Regions from separate parts of the Arthrobacter sp. KN11-1C genome, predicted to be linked through region 2. Evidence: riboswitches for the same ligand, from Rfam matches in the RefSeq annotation. Region 2 holds a riboswitch; each other region holds the start of a gene.
The links. A riboswitch is a leader RNA that binds a small molecule or an ion and turns the genes downstream of it on or off. The one in region 2 is predicted to bind S-adenosylmethionine.
Positions count from the first base shown of each region.

Region 1: another riboswitch for S-adenosylmethionine. It lies ahead of ACSBOX_RS16360 (hypothetical protein); the one in region 2 lies ahead of ACSBOX_RS01730 (DUF1737 domain-containing protein).
Region 3: another riboswitch for S-adenosylmethionine. It lies ahead of metX (homoserine O-acetyltransferase MetX); the one in region 2 lies ahead of ACSBOX_RS01730 (DUF1737 domain-containing protein).
Region 4: another riboswitch for S-adenosylmethionine. It lies ahead of ACSBOX_RS07120 (aminotransferase class V-fold PLP-dependent enzyme); the one in region 2 lies ahead of ACSBOX_RS01730 (DUF1737 domain-containing protein).

Region 1 is NZ_CP197467.1:3,502,431-3,506,510, forward strand. Features, by position in the region: gene ACSBOX_RS16355 (sodium:solute symporter) at 1-1,396, shown strand, start outside; SAM riboswitch class IV at 1,482-1,601, shown strand; gene ACSBOX_RS16360 (hypothetical protein) at 1,616-1,936, shown strand; gene ACSBOX_RS16365 (hypothetical protein) at 1,989-2,177, opposite strand; gene ACSBOX_RS16370 (VIT1/CCC1 transporter family protein) at 2,499-3,608, shown strand; gene ACSBOX_RS16375 (matrixin family metalloprotease) at 3,719-4,080, shown strand, end outside.
Region 2 is NZ_CP197467.1:352,792-356,871, forward strand. Features, by position in the region: gene ACSBOX_RS01715 (glutamate--cysteine ligase 2) at 1-592, shown strand, start outside; gene ACSBOX_RS01720 (O-succinylhomoserine sulfhydrylase) at 589-1,797, opposite strand; gene ACSBOX_RS01725 (rhodanese-like domain-containing protein) at 1,798-2,208, opposite strand; gene ACSBOX_RS01730 (DUF1737 domain-containing protein) at 2,205-2,462, opposite strand; SAM riboswitch class IV at 2,473-2,585, opposite strand; gene ACSBOX_RS01735 (hypothetical protein) at 2,701-3,060, opposite strand; gene ACSBOX_RS01740 (Lrp/AsnC family transcriptional regulator) at 3,116-3,547, shown strand; gene ACSBOX_RS01745 (ornithine cyclodeaminase) at 3,708-4,080, shown strand, end outside.
Region 3 is NZ_CP197467.1:3,094,063-3,098,142, forward strand. Features, by position in the region: gene ACSBOX_RS14560 (hypothetical protein) at 30-470, shown strand; gene metX (homoserine O-acetyltransferase MetX) at 489-1,610, opposite strand; SAM riboswitch class IV at 1,624-1,739, opposite strand; gene ACSBOX_RS14570 (bifunctional o-acetylhomoserine/o-acetylserine sulfhydrylase) at 1,900-3,216, opposite strand; gene ACSBOX_RS14575 (VOC family protein) at 3,507-4,080, shown strand, end outside.
Region 4 is NZ_CP197467.1:1,519,724-1,523,803, reverse strand. Features, by position in the region: gene rsgA (ribosome small subunit-dependent GTPase A) at 1-268, shown strand, start outside; gene hisN (histidinol-phosphatase) at 328-1,140, shown strand; SAM riboswitch class IV at 1,301-1,413, shown strand; gene ACSBOX_RS07120 (aminotransferase class V-fold PLP-dependent enzyme) at 1,449-2,873, shown strand; gene ACSBOX_RS07115 (class I SAM-dependent methyltransferase) at 2,924-3,700, shown strand; gene ACSBOX_RS07110 (metal-dependent transcriptional regulator) at 3,730-4,080, shown strand, end outside.

The DNA of each region.
Region 1 (4,080 bases), 1.4 Mb from region 2:
CTACACCGGCACGATGGCCGCCGTCGTCCTTGGCGGCGCATCGACGGTTGGCGGCGTCGGCCTCGGCTACAAGTTCGGCGTCTCCGGCATGTGGCTGGTGGTGGCCATTGGTTCGGGCGTCCTCCTCCTGAGCCTGCTTTTCGCCGGCACCATCCAGCGGCTCAAGATCTACACGGTCTCCCAGATGCTGAGCCTGCGGTACGGCCAGCGCGCCACGCAGACCTCCGGCATCGTCATGCTCGCCTACACCCTCATGCTGTGCGCTACGTCCACGGGCGCCTACGCCACCATCTTCGTCGTCCTCTTCGGCTGGGAGCGCTGGCTCGCCATCGCCGTCGGCGGCGCCATCGTCCTGGTCTACTCCACCATCGGCGGCATGTGGTCCATCACCCTCGCCGACCAGGTGCAGTTCATCATCAAGACCGTGGGCATTTTCTTCCTCATGCTCCCGTTCGTCCTCAACGCCGCAGGCGGCTTCGACGGCATCCGTGCCCGCGTTGACGCCAGCTTCTTCCAGCTGGACGGCATCGGAGCCCAGACCATCATCACGTACTTCGTCGTCTACACCCTGGGCCTGCTGATCGGCCAGGACATCTGGCAGCGCGTCTTCACCGCGAAGACCCCCAAGGTGGCCCGATGGGGCGGCGCCACCGCCGGCATCTACTGCGTCTTGTACGGCGTCGCCGGCGCATTGATCGGCCTGGCCGCCCGGGTGGCCCTGCCGAACATCGACGTCAAGGCCCTTGGCAAGGACGTCGTCTACGCCGAGGTAGCCACGCACATCCTGCCGATCGGCATCGGCGGACTTGTCATGGCCGCAGCAGTCGCCGCCATGATGTCCACCGCGTCCGGAGCCCTCATCGCCGCAGCCACCGTTGCGCGCGCCGACGTGGTCCCGTTCGTGGCCAGCTGGTTCGGCAAGACAATCAACACCAGCGACACCGAGAATCCCGAGCATGACGTCAAGGCCAACCGCTACTGGGTCCTTGGCCTGGGCATCGTGGCAGTACTGATCTCGATGGCGGCGCAAGACGTCGTGGTAGCCCTGACCATCGCCTACGACATCCTGGTAGGTGGCCTGCTTGTTGCCATCCTGGGCGGCTTGGTCTGGAAGCGCGGTACAGGTATTGCCGCAGCCTGGTCCATGGCGGTCGGGTCCGTACTGACCCTTGCCTTGCTGATCGCCTACGCCACCGGAATCATCCCCAGCGAAGACGGCGTCTACGCCAACGACCCCATCTACTGGGGCCTCGGCGCCTCGTTCGCCGTCTACTTCGTGGTCTCCCTCCTCACGCCGCCCACCGAGCCCGCGGTCCGCGAAGCCTGGGACCGCCGCGTTGCCGGAGCGGCCGCGGAGGAACTCCCCTTGGAAGCCCACCCGGTGGCCAGCCACTAAGTTTCACAAAACCTCGTACGACGGCGGCGCCGCACCTTCTCCTTCGAGAGGTGCGGCGCCGCTGTCGCATGTACAGTAGGAACAGCTTCAAGAGATGTGGCGCCAAGCTCCGACTTGCCACACGCCAACCCCATGTTCACGGGTGGTTCGGATGAAGAAGCGGCCCGGTTCGGACCAGAGACAACCGAACGGGCAAGAGCAACTCCACAGGAGAAGGCCATGCCTTTCGAAAACGGCGCTACCGCCACAACCGCGCACACTACCCAGTCCAGCACCCTCTTGTTGCCCCGCTTCCGGCGGGTGGACGAGTTCGTCCGGGTGATTCCCGGCGTCGACCTCTCCCAAGGCTCCATTACGTTCGTGGTGGACGGAAACCTGGAACGCTATTGGCATCATGAGCCGCGACTCATCACCGAAGCGCTTTCAAAAGCAGTCCAGCCCGCCCGCTGGTTCCCGGCCACGCGGAAACTTACCCTCACGGTTGCGGCAACCGGGCATCGTGCGGGCGTGCAGAAGCACTTCATCTTGAGCGCGTTTTAGCTAGCGCGTTTTAGCGGCCAAGTTCAGCGAGCCGGGTTTCAGCGGGCCGGGGCTATTCGATCACTTCCGACTCACGGTGTTCGTCGGCGTCGAGCGCGACCGGCCGTTCGTCGTCGTCAAGGACCTCGGCCTGTTCCTCCCAGTCTTCGTCCACGGCCAGGTCCTCGTTGTAGTCGTAGGCGGGATCGGCCTCGACCGTGGGCCGGTCGGGATGGCGGGCGTGGGTCTCGGTGCTGTCCATGGTGCAACCTCCGTTCGACGTGCCACTGAGCCCATCGCACAGGCACATGAGGCAGCCGATCCAACGCCACCCCGCCAATTCGTGGACCCTGTCCATCCATCCCAGCACTGCCCCCTGCGGCGGTCAAGGTCTCCCGCGAGCCTCCCGGTTTTTGAGGCGCGCCTAAAAAGTCCAGTGAGGATTGCCAGCCGAAAAACCGCGGAAATTGGCGATAAAGTGGAGCTGCAATGAGGCGATGAAGCCCGCCCCAGCAACCCAGGAGTCCCGGTGCACCCGCACACAAAACCCTCGCATTCAGACAATCCCTCGGACCCAAGCAGTCTGTCCCAAGACGCAGCAGCCCCCAAGACTCCCCCGTCGTCGTCGGACATCAAGCGTTGGCGGCAGTACCTGGCCGACGAACGGGCCGAAGCCGCCGTGTACCGCCAACTGGCGCAGCGCCGCGACGGCGAGGAGCGCGAAATCCTTTTGGCCCTCGCAGAGGCCGAGGGCCGCCATGAGGCACACTGGCTCAAGCTCCTCGGCGAACATGCCGGCATGCCGAAGGCGGCCTCCGCTCGAAGCCAAATGCTTGGCTTCCTGGCCCGGAACTTCGGATCGGTGTTCGTGCTGGCCCTCGCCCAACGGGCTGAAGGGCGCTCGCCCTATGCGAAGGATCCAGCGGCAACCCGCGCCATGGCGGCCGACGAACAGATCCACGAAGAAGTAGTCCGCGGCCTGGCGACGCGCGGCCGCAACAGGTTGTCCGGAACCTTCCGCGCTGCCGTATTCGGCGCCAACGACGGCCTGGTCAGCAACCTTTCCCTCGTGATGGGCATGGCGGCCACCGGGGTCCCCGCAACTGTGGTCCTGTTCAGCGGCGTCGCCGGCTTGCTGGCGGGAGCGCTGTCCATGGGTGCGGGCGAGTATGTCTCGGTCCGCTCCCAGCTCGAGCTCCTCAAGGCCACCCGCCCCACCCAGGCCACACTGACCGCAGCCCCGGCCCTGGACATCGAACACAATGAACTGGTGCTCGTGTACTTGGCCAGGGGCATGTCCCGCGAAGCCGCCGAACACCGGGCCGCCGAGCGCATGGGACTCTACAGCTGCGATTGCGATCCAAGCCTCTCGCTCCACCCCGAAGTTGAAGAAACCGTCAATGAGCACGAGGCCGTCGGCTCCGCGTGGGGCGCCGCGATCTCGAGCTTCTGCTTCTTCGCTTCGGGCGCCATCGTGCCCATCCTGCCGTTCATCTTCGGCATGACGGGCTTCTCGGCGCTTGCCGTGGCCGGTACGCTGGTGGGCATCGCGCTTCTGTCGACGGGCGCCGTCGTCGGCTTGCTGTCCGGAACCTCGCCGCTGACCCGCGGTCTCCGGCAGCTCGCCATCGGACTCGGTGCGGCCGCGGCCACGTATGGGCTGGGCCTCGTCTTCGGCGCTGTTATCGGTTAGCAGCGCCGGCCCGCCGGGGCGGCGGGATCAAGCATTTGGGGGAAGACTTGCATTCAAACTACGGGTACGACGGCGGCCCGCCGCCTCCGCAGCGGCGGCCCAGTACCGCGTTGGCGCTGTTCCGAAACTTGATGGTGGTGGCCGTCGTGGCGGCCGTAGCAGTACTTGTCGGTGGCTTTCTCCGGGGTGATCCCGCCTTCACGGGGCTCCTTCCCAAGCTGGCACCCTCTGCCCAAGCCACGGCCAGCAGTCCAGGGCCCGCGGCCTCCGGGCAGGGGCCACAAAAAGCCGCCCGGGCGCCGGATACCCCGCCGCCTGGCCTGGAAGAAGCCGGGCACCCACTCGGCTCCCCCGCCAAACCTGCCGTGGCCAGCAGTTCCTACAAGTTCCTGGCCACCAACGCCGACGGCACGCCCGTGGGTTACTCCCCGTGCCGGCCATTGCACTATGTGGTCAACTCAGCCCTTGCCTC
Region 2 (4,080 bases):
AACGGGAGTGTTGCTGGACGAGGGGATGGTCTACTTCGACGCAAGGCTGTCCCGGCACGTTCCCACGGTGGAGGTCCGCGTGGCCGACGTCTGCCTCCGGGCCGAGGATGCGGCGCTCATCGCGGTGCTCGTCAGGGCCTTGGTTGAGACTTCTGTTCGTGAGTACCATGCCGGAATAGAGCCGGCGGCCGTGCCCACTGCGCTTTTGCGGATGGCGTCCTGGCAGGCAAGCAACTTCGGATTGCGCACCGAGCTGCTGGACTTCGGGACCTTCCGCCCGGAGCCCGCCGCGGACGTCGTCTGGTCCTTGGTGGAGTATCTGGAACCTGTGCTCGCCGAACAGGGTGAATTCGACTTGGTCCAAACCGGCGTGGCAGCCATTCTGGGCCGTGGCAACGGCGCCATCGAACAGCGTGGTGTTGCCGGGCGCTGGAGCGGCACCAACGGGGACGCGCCCGACGCCGCCGGGCTGGCCGCCGTCGTCGAGCACGCTGTTCAGATCACGATGCGCTCAGAGCGGGACGAGAGCGACACCAAGCCGCAGCCCGTCCTCACCTGGGTGCGCCAAGACTGGCGCGAAGCGCCGGGCTAGGCCTGTTTGAGGGCCCGCTCAAGGTCCCCGATGAGGTCGTCCACATCTTCCAGCCCCACCGAAAGCCGCACGACGCCGTCGCTCAGGCCAATTGCTGCGCGGCCTTCCGGACCCATGGCGCGGTGCGTGGTGGTGGCGGGGTGGGTGATGAGGGACTTGGAGTCGCCCAGGTTGTTCGAGATGTCGATGACGGCGAGCCCGTCCAGCAGCGCGAAGGCAGCCTCCTTCGCCGATCGCCCCGCGGAGGGGAGCAGTTCGAAGGTGAGCACGGTTCCGCCGGCCTTCATTTGCTTCGCGGCGAGCTCGTGCTGCGGGTGCGACTTCAGCAGCGGGTACTTGACCCAGCTGATGGCCGGTTGTGCCTCAAGCCATTCGGCGATCCGCAAAGCAGATGCCGAGGAGTGATTGACGCGCAGGGCCATCGTCTCCAGGCCTTTGGTCAGGACCCAGGCGTTGAACGCGGAAAGGGACGGCCCGGTGTGCCGCATGAGTTGCTTGACCGGCCCGTCGATGAACTCCTTGGTGCCCAGGATCGCTCCGCCAAGGACCCGGCCTTGGCCATCGATGTGCTTAGTGCCCGAGTAGACAATCACGTCTGCGCCGAGATCGCCGCAGCGTTGCAGCAAGGGGGTGGCGAAGACGTTGTCGACGACGACGGTGGCGCCAGCCGCGTGGGCAAGCTCGCTCACCGCGGCGATGTCCACGATTTCCTGCATGGGGTTCGACGGCGACTCGAAGAACACTGCCGTTGTCGGCTCGGACAACGCGGCACGCCACTGATCCAGGTCCGGCCCGTCGACGAAGACGGTCTCGACGCCCCAGCGCGGCAGGATCTCGTTGAGGATCACGAAGCAGGAACCGAAGAGCGAGCGGGCGGCAACCACGCGGTCGCCGGCAGCCAGCAACGCACCGAGGGCGGTGAAGACCGCGGACATGCCCGACGCCGTCGCGAAGCACGCTTCGGTGCCTTCGAGCAGGCGGAGGCGCTCCTGGAAGGTGGCGACGGAGGGGTTGCCGTAACGGGAGTAGACGAAGCGTTCGTCCTCGCCCGTGAACGCTCGCTCGGCGGCCGCGGCGGACTCGTAGACGAAGCCGGAGTTCAGGAAGACGGCTTCGGACGTTTCCTGGAAGTTGGTACGGTCAAGACCGCCGCGGACTGCCTGGGTGTCAGGGCTCCAGCCGGCGGCGTCAGGATTGAAAGTCACTTAGATGTTCCCCAGGTTCGTCGGAAGTCCACGGTTTTTCCAGCCATTCACGGTTCGTTCGCCGTAGCGGTCCGGTTCGCCCTCGAAACCCTCGAGGACGTTGTAGGCGGTGTAGCCGGCCTGGGTTGCGGCGATCGCGGCGGCGATGGAGCGCTGGCCGGAGCGGCAGAGGAAGACAAGTTCGGTGCCGTCCGCCTCAGGAGCCTGTTGCGTCAGCTGTTCGATGAAACGGGTGTTGGGGATGCCGCCGGCCAGGTTCCACTGGATGAACAAGGGATCGTTCTCGGTGGCTTTCGTGTCCGGGATCCCGATGTGTGCCCACTCGCCTTCGGTGCGGACGTCCACCAGGATGGCGCCTTGCTCGAGCTTGGCCCAGGCGTCGTGCGGGCTGAGGTCGCCTGCGTAGCTCATGCGTGGCCCTCGCCGTCGAACTCCTCGTCAAGCTGATCCACCGCATTGGCGACGGCGGCATCCGCGCTCGCGATCGCCGCGGGCAGGACGATGGCCTGCGCCACAATCACGTCCGTGCCGTTGAAAGTCGCGGCCGGGCTGCCGTGCAACACGTATCCCTCCGCGAGGGCGGTGGAGATCCGCTCGCAGAATTCCTTGGTGTCAGGGCCCGTGATGAGACGGTAGGAGAGTTTTTCCTCGGTGGGTTCAGGCATTGGTGCTCCTCAGTCACGCTTGCAGTTCGAAAGTGTCGATACGCCGAGTAGTCACCTGAGGCACCCCGCCGGAGAGAGGGTTGCCGACCAGCAAGTCAGGGCTTCGCGCTGGTGCTCATTACTCAAGAAGAAAAATAACATCCACGACGGCGGCCCGCATCACCGGCCGTCGTCATGTTCCGTAACCGGGAGGCAGCCGGCGGGGGAGCCAGTGGGTGGGGCCACGCTGGCGAGGACCCTACGCCTCGGTTTCTGTAGGCAGCGGGTCCAGACTTGCCTGGACCCGGGGTGAAACGGCATCAAAGCGCGACGCTACTCCTGTGGGGGAGTGATGAAACGTGGAACCTTGATGCTTCCGGATTTCCAGCAACTCGTGCACGGAAATCCCGGTGGCCGTGGCGAGTGCGTGCAGCGAGAGGCTGTTGTGATGAGCCAGGGCAAAAACCACGCCAGACAGCGCTTCGAAACCTTCTGTCTCGTAGATTTCCTTGATCAAGTTGGACATGCCGTTCGCATCATCGATTGATCCCGCTGACGCACCAGTTGCCATGGCCGTCAGCGACCATGCAGCAGAGTCGGGGCTGATGTAGATGCTCATGTCGATACCCTACGGACTCAGGCCCACTTGGGGAATGGGCGATACGTTTATCTTTATGGCAGCACTCACCGACCTTGACCGCCAGCTCCTCTCCGCCCTCAGGGAGGACGGCCGGGCATCTGTCGCGAGCCTCGCGCGCCAGCTCGGCGTCGCCAGGGCCACTGTGAACAGCCGGCTCGAGCGCCTTGTCTCCTCCGGAACCATCGTTGGTTTCACCGCGAGGGTGCGCGACGAAGTCGATCCACTTGCGATCCGGGCTATTGCGCTCATTGCCGTGGAGGGAAGGTCGGCCGACAGGGTCATTCGCCAGCTGAGGGGGCTTCCCGAGATTTGGGCACTGCACACCACGAATGGCGGCTGGGACCTTGTGGCTGAGCTGCGCACGGAAAGCCTCAGCGATTTTGACCAGGTCCTGGGAAGGATCCGCGGGATCGAGGGGATCGTCAATAGCGAGACGAGCCTGCTGCTCAGCTCCGTCCTGCGGTAGCCGCTGGCTTGGCAGAGACAAGCCGAATGAGCATTGTGTGCATCTTGCGTCGTCATTTTGTGCACTTTTTCAATGAAAAGTACGTACTTTGGCAATTGTGGATGCATATCGCCACTCCGTAGCCTCGTAGCAACAGTGCTTATGAGGGAAAGGAGCGCACATGACGCGCTTTGTCGATGTCCGCAATATGGTCCGCTGGACGGCCGGGCGAGGCCCGGAAACCATCATTTCGGAGATGGTTCAGTACTTGGAAGACGACTTCCGGCGATGGGAATCTTTTGACAAGACTCCGCGGGTGGCGAGTCACACCCCGTTCGGCGTCATCGAACTGATGCCCACAAGTGACCAGGAAACCTACGGCTTCAAGTATGTCAACGGACACCCTTCGAATCCAGCGCGCGGCTTCCAGACTGTGACAGCTTTCGGTGTCCTGTCCGACGTCCATAACGGCTATCCGACGTTCCTCGCGGAGATGACAGTGCTGACCGCGCTGCGAACGGCGGCTACGTCGGGGATGGTCGCGAAGAAACTCG
Region 3 (4,080 bases), 1.8 Mb from region 2:
AGCTGGTGAAAGACAGGGAGGCCTCCGCCGTGAACAATCTGATCTTCTGGATCATCGTCTGCTCTTGGCTGATTCCCATGGGGATCCGCATGTACAACCGATCGCGCCAGCGCAGGATCCAGGACTTCCCTCCGCAGGATTACCTTGGGCAGCCCTATCCTCCGCAGGATTACCCCGGGCAGCCCTACCCTCCACAGCACTACCCGGTCGGATACCCGGAACAACCCCCGGTGGTCATCCCGCCTGCGCCCCAAAACCCGATGGCGACGCCCGCACCGCAGGCCGCTCCGCCGTCGCAGGCCGCTCCGCCGTCGTCGGCTGCTCCGCAAGCGGGCGGCGCTCCCCAGCCGAGCAGCGCGCCCCAAGGGTACCGGGCACGGAAACTGGCCGAACTGGACCAGAAGTACAGCGACGGGAAAATCGCCATGGAGGACTACATGAAACTCCGCCAGGAGATCATGAACGGCTGATTCAGCGGAAAAGGCGCGCTATCCGAAAAAGGCTTCGCGCAGCTGGGGGCCGAGCTGTCCGATCTCGGTGAGGAAACCGTCGTGCCCGATCGGCGCCTCGATCACGTGAACAGGGACCTCGCCGGGCAGGGCCTTGGCGAGCTCGCGGGATTGCTCCGGGAAATAGAGCCGGTCCGAGTCCACCGAGGCCACGAAGAACGTCGCCGTGGCCACGGCCAGCGCGTCCTCCAGCGAGCCCCGGCCGCGCGTGATGTCGTGGCTCATGAGCGCTTCGGTAATGGCGATGTAGCTATTGGCGTCGAAGCGCTGGACCAGCTTGCTTCCCTGGTGGTCCAGGTAGCTCTCCACCTGGTAGCGGCCCCGGTCCCCCAACGCGGCAGCCTGGAGTGGTGCCTCGCCGCCCTGGGCGTTCCGGCCGAAGCGGAAGTCCAGCTCGTCTGCCGAGCGATAGGTGATGTGGGCAATCCGCCGGGCCAGGGCCAGGCCCGCCTCGGGGGCGGCATGGCCGTAGTAGTCTCCGCCGTTGAAGTCGGCGTCCTGCCGGATGGCGAGCGTCTGGGCCTGTGCGAACGCGATCTGCTCGGCAGTGCTGTACGCCCCGATGGAGATCACGGCGCATCGCTTGACACGGTCCGGATAGCCGACGGCCCATTCCAGTGCACGGGCACCGCCCATGGACCCGCCCACGACGGTGTGCCAGCTGTGGATCCCCAAGGCGTCGGCCAGCCTGGCCTCGGCTACCGTGCTGTCGCGAAGGGTCACGAGCGGGAAGCGGGAGCCCCACGGCTTGCCGTCGGGAGCGCTCGACGACGGCCCGGTGCTGCCGTAGCAGCCCCCCACAATGTTGACGGAAACCACGAAGTAGCGGTCCGTGTCGATGGTGGCGCCGGGACCCACGAGTTGCTCCCACCAGCCTTCTTCGTCGCTCTCGCCGCGGGCCACATGGGTGCTGCCGGTGAGGGCGTGTTCCACGAGGACAGCGTTGGAAGCGTCTGCGTTGAGCCGCCCCCACGTCTCGTACGCAAGGACGACGTCCGGGAGGGAACCTCCGGCCTCCAGCTCGAGTCCGCCCACGGAAACGTACTTGAGGGTTCCGTCCTGGGTACCGGAAAGGGGTATGGCTGTTGCAGCAATTGTCATTCGTTGACACCTCACATCGCGCTTGCCCGCCGCCAACACAGCGAAGGGCCAGGTCTTCACCCGGGGCACCCCGCCGCGAATGGAGGGTTGCCGGCCAGCAAGCCGGGGCTGTCGCTGGCACTCATGACCTATAGGAAGAGTCTAGGAAAAACGGACCCCTCCTGACGAAGATTATGACATCTTTGTGACACTTGGCCGCGTTTTGTTCACGAAGCGGGGGTTGCGAAGGCTGGCCGGCGAAGATTCATCTTGCGTCGCCGACCAGCCTCGTATCCCGTCCGGGTCCGCGCTAGGCGCTCTTGGCTGCCCGGAATCCCGACTCGAGGTCCGCGAGGATGTCGTCGATGTGCTCGATTCCGACGGACAGCCGCACCAGGCCAGGGGTCACTCCCGCAATGGCCTGCTGTTCCGGCGTTAGCTGGCTGTGCGTCGTCGACGCCGGGTGGATGACCAACGAGCGGACGTCGCCGATGTTGGCCACGTGCGAATGCAGTTCCAGGGCGTCCACGAAGCGCTTGCCGGCTTCGACCCCGCCGTTGATGGTGAAGGACACCACGGCGCCGGTGCCCTTGGGGCCGTACTTCCGGCCCCGCTCAAACCACGGGCTGGAAGGCAGCCCCGCGTACGCAACCGATTCGACGTCGTCGCGCCCTTCGAGCCAGTGCGCCACTTTGGTGGCATTGTCCACGTGGCGTTCCACCCGGAGGCTGAGGGTTTCGATGCCTTGGGAGATCAGGAACGCGTTGAACGGGGAAACCGCCGAGCCGAGGTCGCGCAGGAGTTGGACCCGGGCCTTGAGGATGTAGGAGAGGTTCGCCCCGAGGGCCCCGTCCTTGCCGAGGTCGCGGGCGTAGACCAGGCCGTTGTAGCTGGGATCCGGTGTGTTGAAGTTGGGGAACCGCTCGGGGTCCTTCCCGAAATCGAAGTTGCCGGAGTCTACGATGACACCGGCAATGGCAGATCCGTGCCCACCCAGGTACTTCGTGGCCGAGTGCACCACGATGTCCGCGCCCCACTCGATCGGCCGGATCAGGTAGGGAGTGGCGAGGGTATTGTCCACGACCAGCGGGACTCCGGCCTCATGGGCGATGCGGGAGACGCCCTCGATGTCCAAGACGTCCTGCCGGGGGTTGGAGACGACTTCGGCGAAGAACAGCTTGGTGTTTGGCTGCACCGCGTCCCGCCAGTGGTCGAGGTTGTCCGGGTCCTCGACGAAGGTCACGGAGATGCCGAATTTCTTCAGCGTATGGGCCAGCAGGTTGTAGGTGCCGCCGTAGAGGCTCGGGCTGGCGACCACGTGGTCACCGGCCTCGGCCACGTTGAGGATGGCGAAGGTTTCCGCGGCCTGGCCGGAGCTCAGCAGGAGGGCCGCCAAGCCACCCTCCAGGCTCGCTATGCGCTGCTCCACGGCATCCTGCGTGGGGTTGCCGATCCGGGTGTAGATGGGCGCCAGCTCGGCGAGCGCAAAACGGTTGGCCGCGCTTTCCGCGCTGGGGAAGACGAACGACGTCGTCTGGTAGATGGGCAGGGCACGGGCGCCGGTAGCGGCGTCCGGCTCCTGGCCGGCATGGATTTGGCGCGTTTCGAATGACCATCCTTGGGACATGCGGACTCCTGGTTGTCTGGGCTCTTGCCGTGCTTCAGCCTGCCGGGCTGAAGGGTTCAGCCTGCCGGGCTGAAGGGTTCAGCATGCCGGGCTGAAGGGTTCAGCATGCCGGCGATCGGTTGCCGCCAGTCTAGGGACGGCATTGCGGGCTCCGGAAGCTTTATGACGAACACGGAAGTTTTCTTTCCCGGCGCGTCCTGAAGTGACCCTGAGCTGCCTTTTCGACACATCCCACCTTGGTTAGGCTTGACTTAGCTGAGAGCTCCATCACAAAGTGCCAAGATGAAGCCATGCGCATGGATCACGTCTCTTACGCTTGTGAACGAGATGGCCTGTTGGCCACCACCGAGCGGATTTCCGCAGCATTGGGAGTGGACGCAGTCCGGGGCGGAGTGCATCCGCGCTTTGGTACCCGGAACATGATCATTCCCCTTGCTGACCACAAATACCTGGAAGTTGTCGAGGTCCTGGACCACCCGGCCTCCGACAAGGCACCTTTTGGACAAGCCGTCCGTGCACGCTCCGCCACAGGGGGTGGCTGGATGGGCTGGTGCGTCGCTGTGGACGACCTGAGCCCGTTCGAACAGCGGCTCGGACGCGCCGCCGTCCCGGGCAACCGCAAGTTCCCGGACGGCCGCGAACTCGTCTGGTCGCAGATCGGCATCCTGGGACTCATCGCCGATCCCCAGGTTCCGTATCTGCTCCGTTGGGAGGGCGACCCCGCTCTTCACCCGTCCCTCGTGTACCCAAGCGACGTCAAGATGTCCAGCCTCACCATTGCCGGCTCCGCGGAGCGCGTCACCGAGTGGCTTGGTGAACCCGTGGAGAAGCCCCTCGAGGACGTCGCAGTCCAATGGATGGCTC
Region 4 (4,080 bases), 1.2 Mb from region 2:
TACCCCGGGCATCCGTTCCTTCGGCCTCGCCCACGTGAACCCGGACCGTATCCTGCATGCCTTCCCGGACCTCGAACCCGGGACCGAAATGTGCGAGCGCGGCTGCAAGCACGATGCCAACGCTGTTCGATGCGGCCTGGATTCGTGGGTCGCCGATGGCCATGCCGGAGAGTCGGGCCCGGCCCGCCTGGCATCGTTGCGCCGGCTCCTCGGCGCGGACCCGCGCATGGAAGCACAGGAAACCAAGGAACTGGGTACGGTCAACTAACTGCGCCGCTGCCGTCCTACCTCCCCGGCTCACCGGCGAAGAGACGGTAGTTTGGAACCATGACCCAACCCGATTCGAGCTACAACGACGACCTGCGGCTGGCACACGTCCTGGCCGACTCCGTCGATTCCCTGACAATGGAGCGGTTCAAGGCCCTGGACCTTCAGGTGGAGACCAAACCCGACCTGAGCCCGGTCACCGACGCCGACAAAGCCGCCGAGGAAGCAATCCGCGGGCAGCTCTCCCGTTCCCGCCCCCGTGACGCCGTCCTGGGGGAAGAATTCGGCAGCACGGGCCACGGCTCGAGGCGTTGGATCATCGATCCCATCGACGGGACCAAGAACTTCGTGCGTGGCGTACCCGTGTGGGCAACGCTGATCGCCCTCGTGGACGAGGGCGAGGTAGTAGTCGGCCTCGTGAGCGCTCCGGCGCTCGGCAAGCGTTGGTGGGCGGCCAAGGGCTCCGGCGCCTACATGGGCCGGTCGCTGGCGGCGGCCACCCGGTTGAAAGTTTCCAACGTGTCCCGGCTCGAAGACGCCTCGCTCTCCTACTCCGAGCTTTCCGAGTGGAAGCAGCACGAGAAGCTGGACAACTTCCTGGGCCTCGAGAACGATGTCTGGCGCAGCCGTGCGTACGGCGATTTCTGGTCCTACTGCCTCGTGGCCGAGGGCGCCGTGGACATCGCCGCCGAACCGGAACTCCAGGTCTACGACATGGCGGCCTTGGTGCCGATCGTGACCGAGGCCGGCGGACGCTTCACGTCTCTGGATGGCGCGGATGGCCCCTTCGGCGGAAACGCCGTCGCCACTAACTCGATCCTGCACTCCGAGGTGCTCAAGAGGCTCAACCCCGAACTCGACGACTTGCTCTGATCCACCCCATTCACTGAACAAACGACGGCGGACGTCCCTTTTCCGGGGCGTCCGTTGCTTTTTCTTCGGCTGAAGGCACATTTTTCGGGCGGTGTAACAATCCGCTTAACAATCGCGGTCACATTGGAACCGGCCTTGCCGGTGTCCTACGCTCTTTACAGGTCACGAGTGCCAGCGCGAAACCCCGGTTTGCTGGCCGGCAACCCTCCATCGCGGCGGGGTGCCCCGGGTGACGACCCGGCCGGTCCGGAACGGATGCGGCAAGCGCGGACCCCCTGCACGCAGGGGTCCCTCTTGAGTGAGGTCCCATGAGCACAGCCACAATTTCTTCCACGGCTCTTTCGCAGCACCACGATCCTGGGCAGCGGCACGGTGAGTCCCGGACTCCGGCGTCGCGCCCACTGGCCGCAGTCACCGGAGCGGAGCTGCAGGCGCCCTTGATCCAGGGCGGCCAGATCCGCTACGCCAACCTCGACTACGGCGCTTCCGCACCTGCGCTGACCGTGGTCTCCGCGTACCTCAACGAAATCCTGCCGTACTACGCGAGCGTCCACCGCGGCGCCGGCTATGCCTCCCAAATCAGCACGTCGGTCTACGAGAATGCCCGCAACATCGTTCGTGACTTCGTTGGCGGCAGGCCGGACGATTCCGTCATTTTCACGCGCAACACCACTGACTCCCTCAATCTGCTGGCGGGTTGCTTGCCGGTTGAGGACGGCAGGCATACGGGCGAAGTCCTGTACCTGGACATCGAGCACCACGCCAATCTGCTCCCATGGCAAGGTGTTCCCCACCGCAGCATCGTTGCCGCCGGAACGTTGTCGGAGACTGTTGCGGCTGTCCGCACGGCGCTCTCCCAGGGTGGCGTCAGCCTCCTGGCAGTCACCGGCGCGTCGAACGTGACCGGCGAAATCCTGCCCATCAAGGAACTCGCTGCCTTGGCCCACGAATTCGGGGCGCGGATCGTGGTGGACGCGGCGCAACTCGCACCGCACCGCCGCATCGATATCGCCGCCGCGGAGGTGGACTACCTGGTCTTCTCGGGGCACAAGCTCTATGCACCGTTCGGCGCCGGTGTGCTGGTGGGCCGCCCAGACTGGCTCGACGCCGGCACGCCGCACCTGGCAGGAGGCGGCGCGGTCCGCGAGGCACGCCTTGATTCCGTCAGCTGGGCCACGGGGCCGGCAAGGCACGAAGGGGGCTCTCCGAACGTGCTGGGCGCGGCCACCCTGGCCCGGGCCACTCAGGTCATTGCCAGCCTCGACCACGATGAATGGCACGCCCACGAGGCCGCCATCCGCTCGCACCTTGTCGAGGGCCTCAAGCAAATCGACGGCGTGACCGTGCACCAGATCTTCAGCGACACCGATCCCCAGGACACGATCGGCGTCGTGAACTTCTCGCTCCAGGGCTACGACGCCGGACTCGTCGCGGCCTATCTTGCGGCCGAGCATGGCATCGGCCTGCGGGACGGACGCTTTTGCGCGCACCCGCTGCTCAAGCGCCTCGGCCTTCCCTCCGGATCGCTGCGTGCCAGCTTCGGCGTGGGGTCGCGTTTGGAAGACGCCACCCGGCTCATCGCGGGCATCCAGGCGCTCAAGAGCAATGGCCTCGGCTGGGACTACGTGGTGGATGCCGGGCGTTGGGTCCCTGCGAACGACCACCGCAGCTACCCGGAGTGGGCTCCCAACACCCCCGGGACCGCGGGCGCCGCACCCTGCAGCACCGACTGATTGCGGTAGATTCGTAGGGTATTTTTCCTGTCCTACGAAGGAGTTCCCGCGTGGCCCCGCGACCCAAAGGCACCTCAGCCGGCCCCAGGCTATATGAGGAACGGCGACTCGAACTCGGCCGCAGTTTCCAGGACGGCGGAGAACACTATGAGCGGGTCCGGCCGGGCTACCCTGCGGATTCAGCTGACTGGCTGCTGCCGGAGGGGGCTCGGGACGCGGCAGACATCGGCGCCGGCACCGGAAAGTTCACCTCGCTGCTCGTCGAGCGGGGGCTGGCGGTGTCCGCAGTGGACCCCTCCACGGACATGCTCACCCAGCTGCGCAAAGGGTATCCACAGGTGATCGCCCTGGAGGGCACGGCTGAGGCAACCGGGCTGGCGGACTCAGCATTCGACGTCGTCAGCGTTGCCCAAGCCTGGCACTGGTGCGATCCGCTCGCCGCGAGCACTGAGATCGCCCGGATCCTTCGACCCCAGGGCGTCATCGGCTTGATCTGGAACCAATTGGACACTTCGGTGCCCTGGGTCCATCGCCTGTCCCGCATCATGCATGCCGGCGATGTCCACAAACCGGACTTCCGGCCAGTGGTGGGCCCCGAGTTCACCGGCCTCGAAAACCACGTCACGCGCTGGGAGGATCCCTTGGCTCCGGCAGACATCCTCGAACTCGTGAAGTCGCGCAGCTATTATCTGAGGGCGAACGATGCCACCCGGGCGAAGGTCATGGGCAATCTCCGGTGGTATCTCTTCGAACATCTGGAACATGCCGAGGACGAGGTCATCCCGCTGCCCTATCTCACGCAGAGCTGGCGGGCGCGCAAAGCCTGATTCTGCCGGTTCACGATAGGCTTGGAAGCGTGAAGACCAGTGCGCCCTCCTCCTCCATCGAGGACTACGTCAAGGTCATCTACTCCTTTACGGAGTGGCAGGACAAACCCATCACGTCCTCACAGCTCGCGCAGCGGCTCGGCGTCGCCAATTCCTCCGTCTCGGAGATGGTCCGCAAGCTCAAGGACCAAGGCCTGGTGGACCACCAGCCGTACAGCGCCATCACTTTGACCCCCCAGGGAATGCATCTTGCCCTCGGCATGGTCCGCCGGCACCGCCTGATCGAAACCTACCTGGTGAGGGAGTTGGGATACAGCTGGGATGAAGTCCACGACGAGGCCGAGATGCTCGAGCACGCCGTCTCGGACACCTTCATCGAT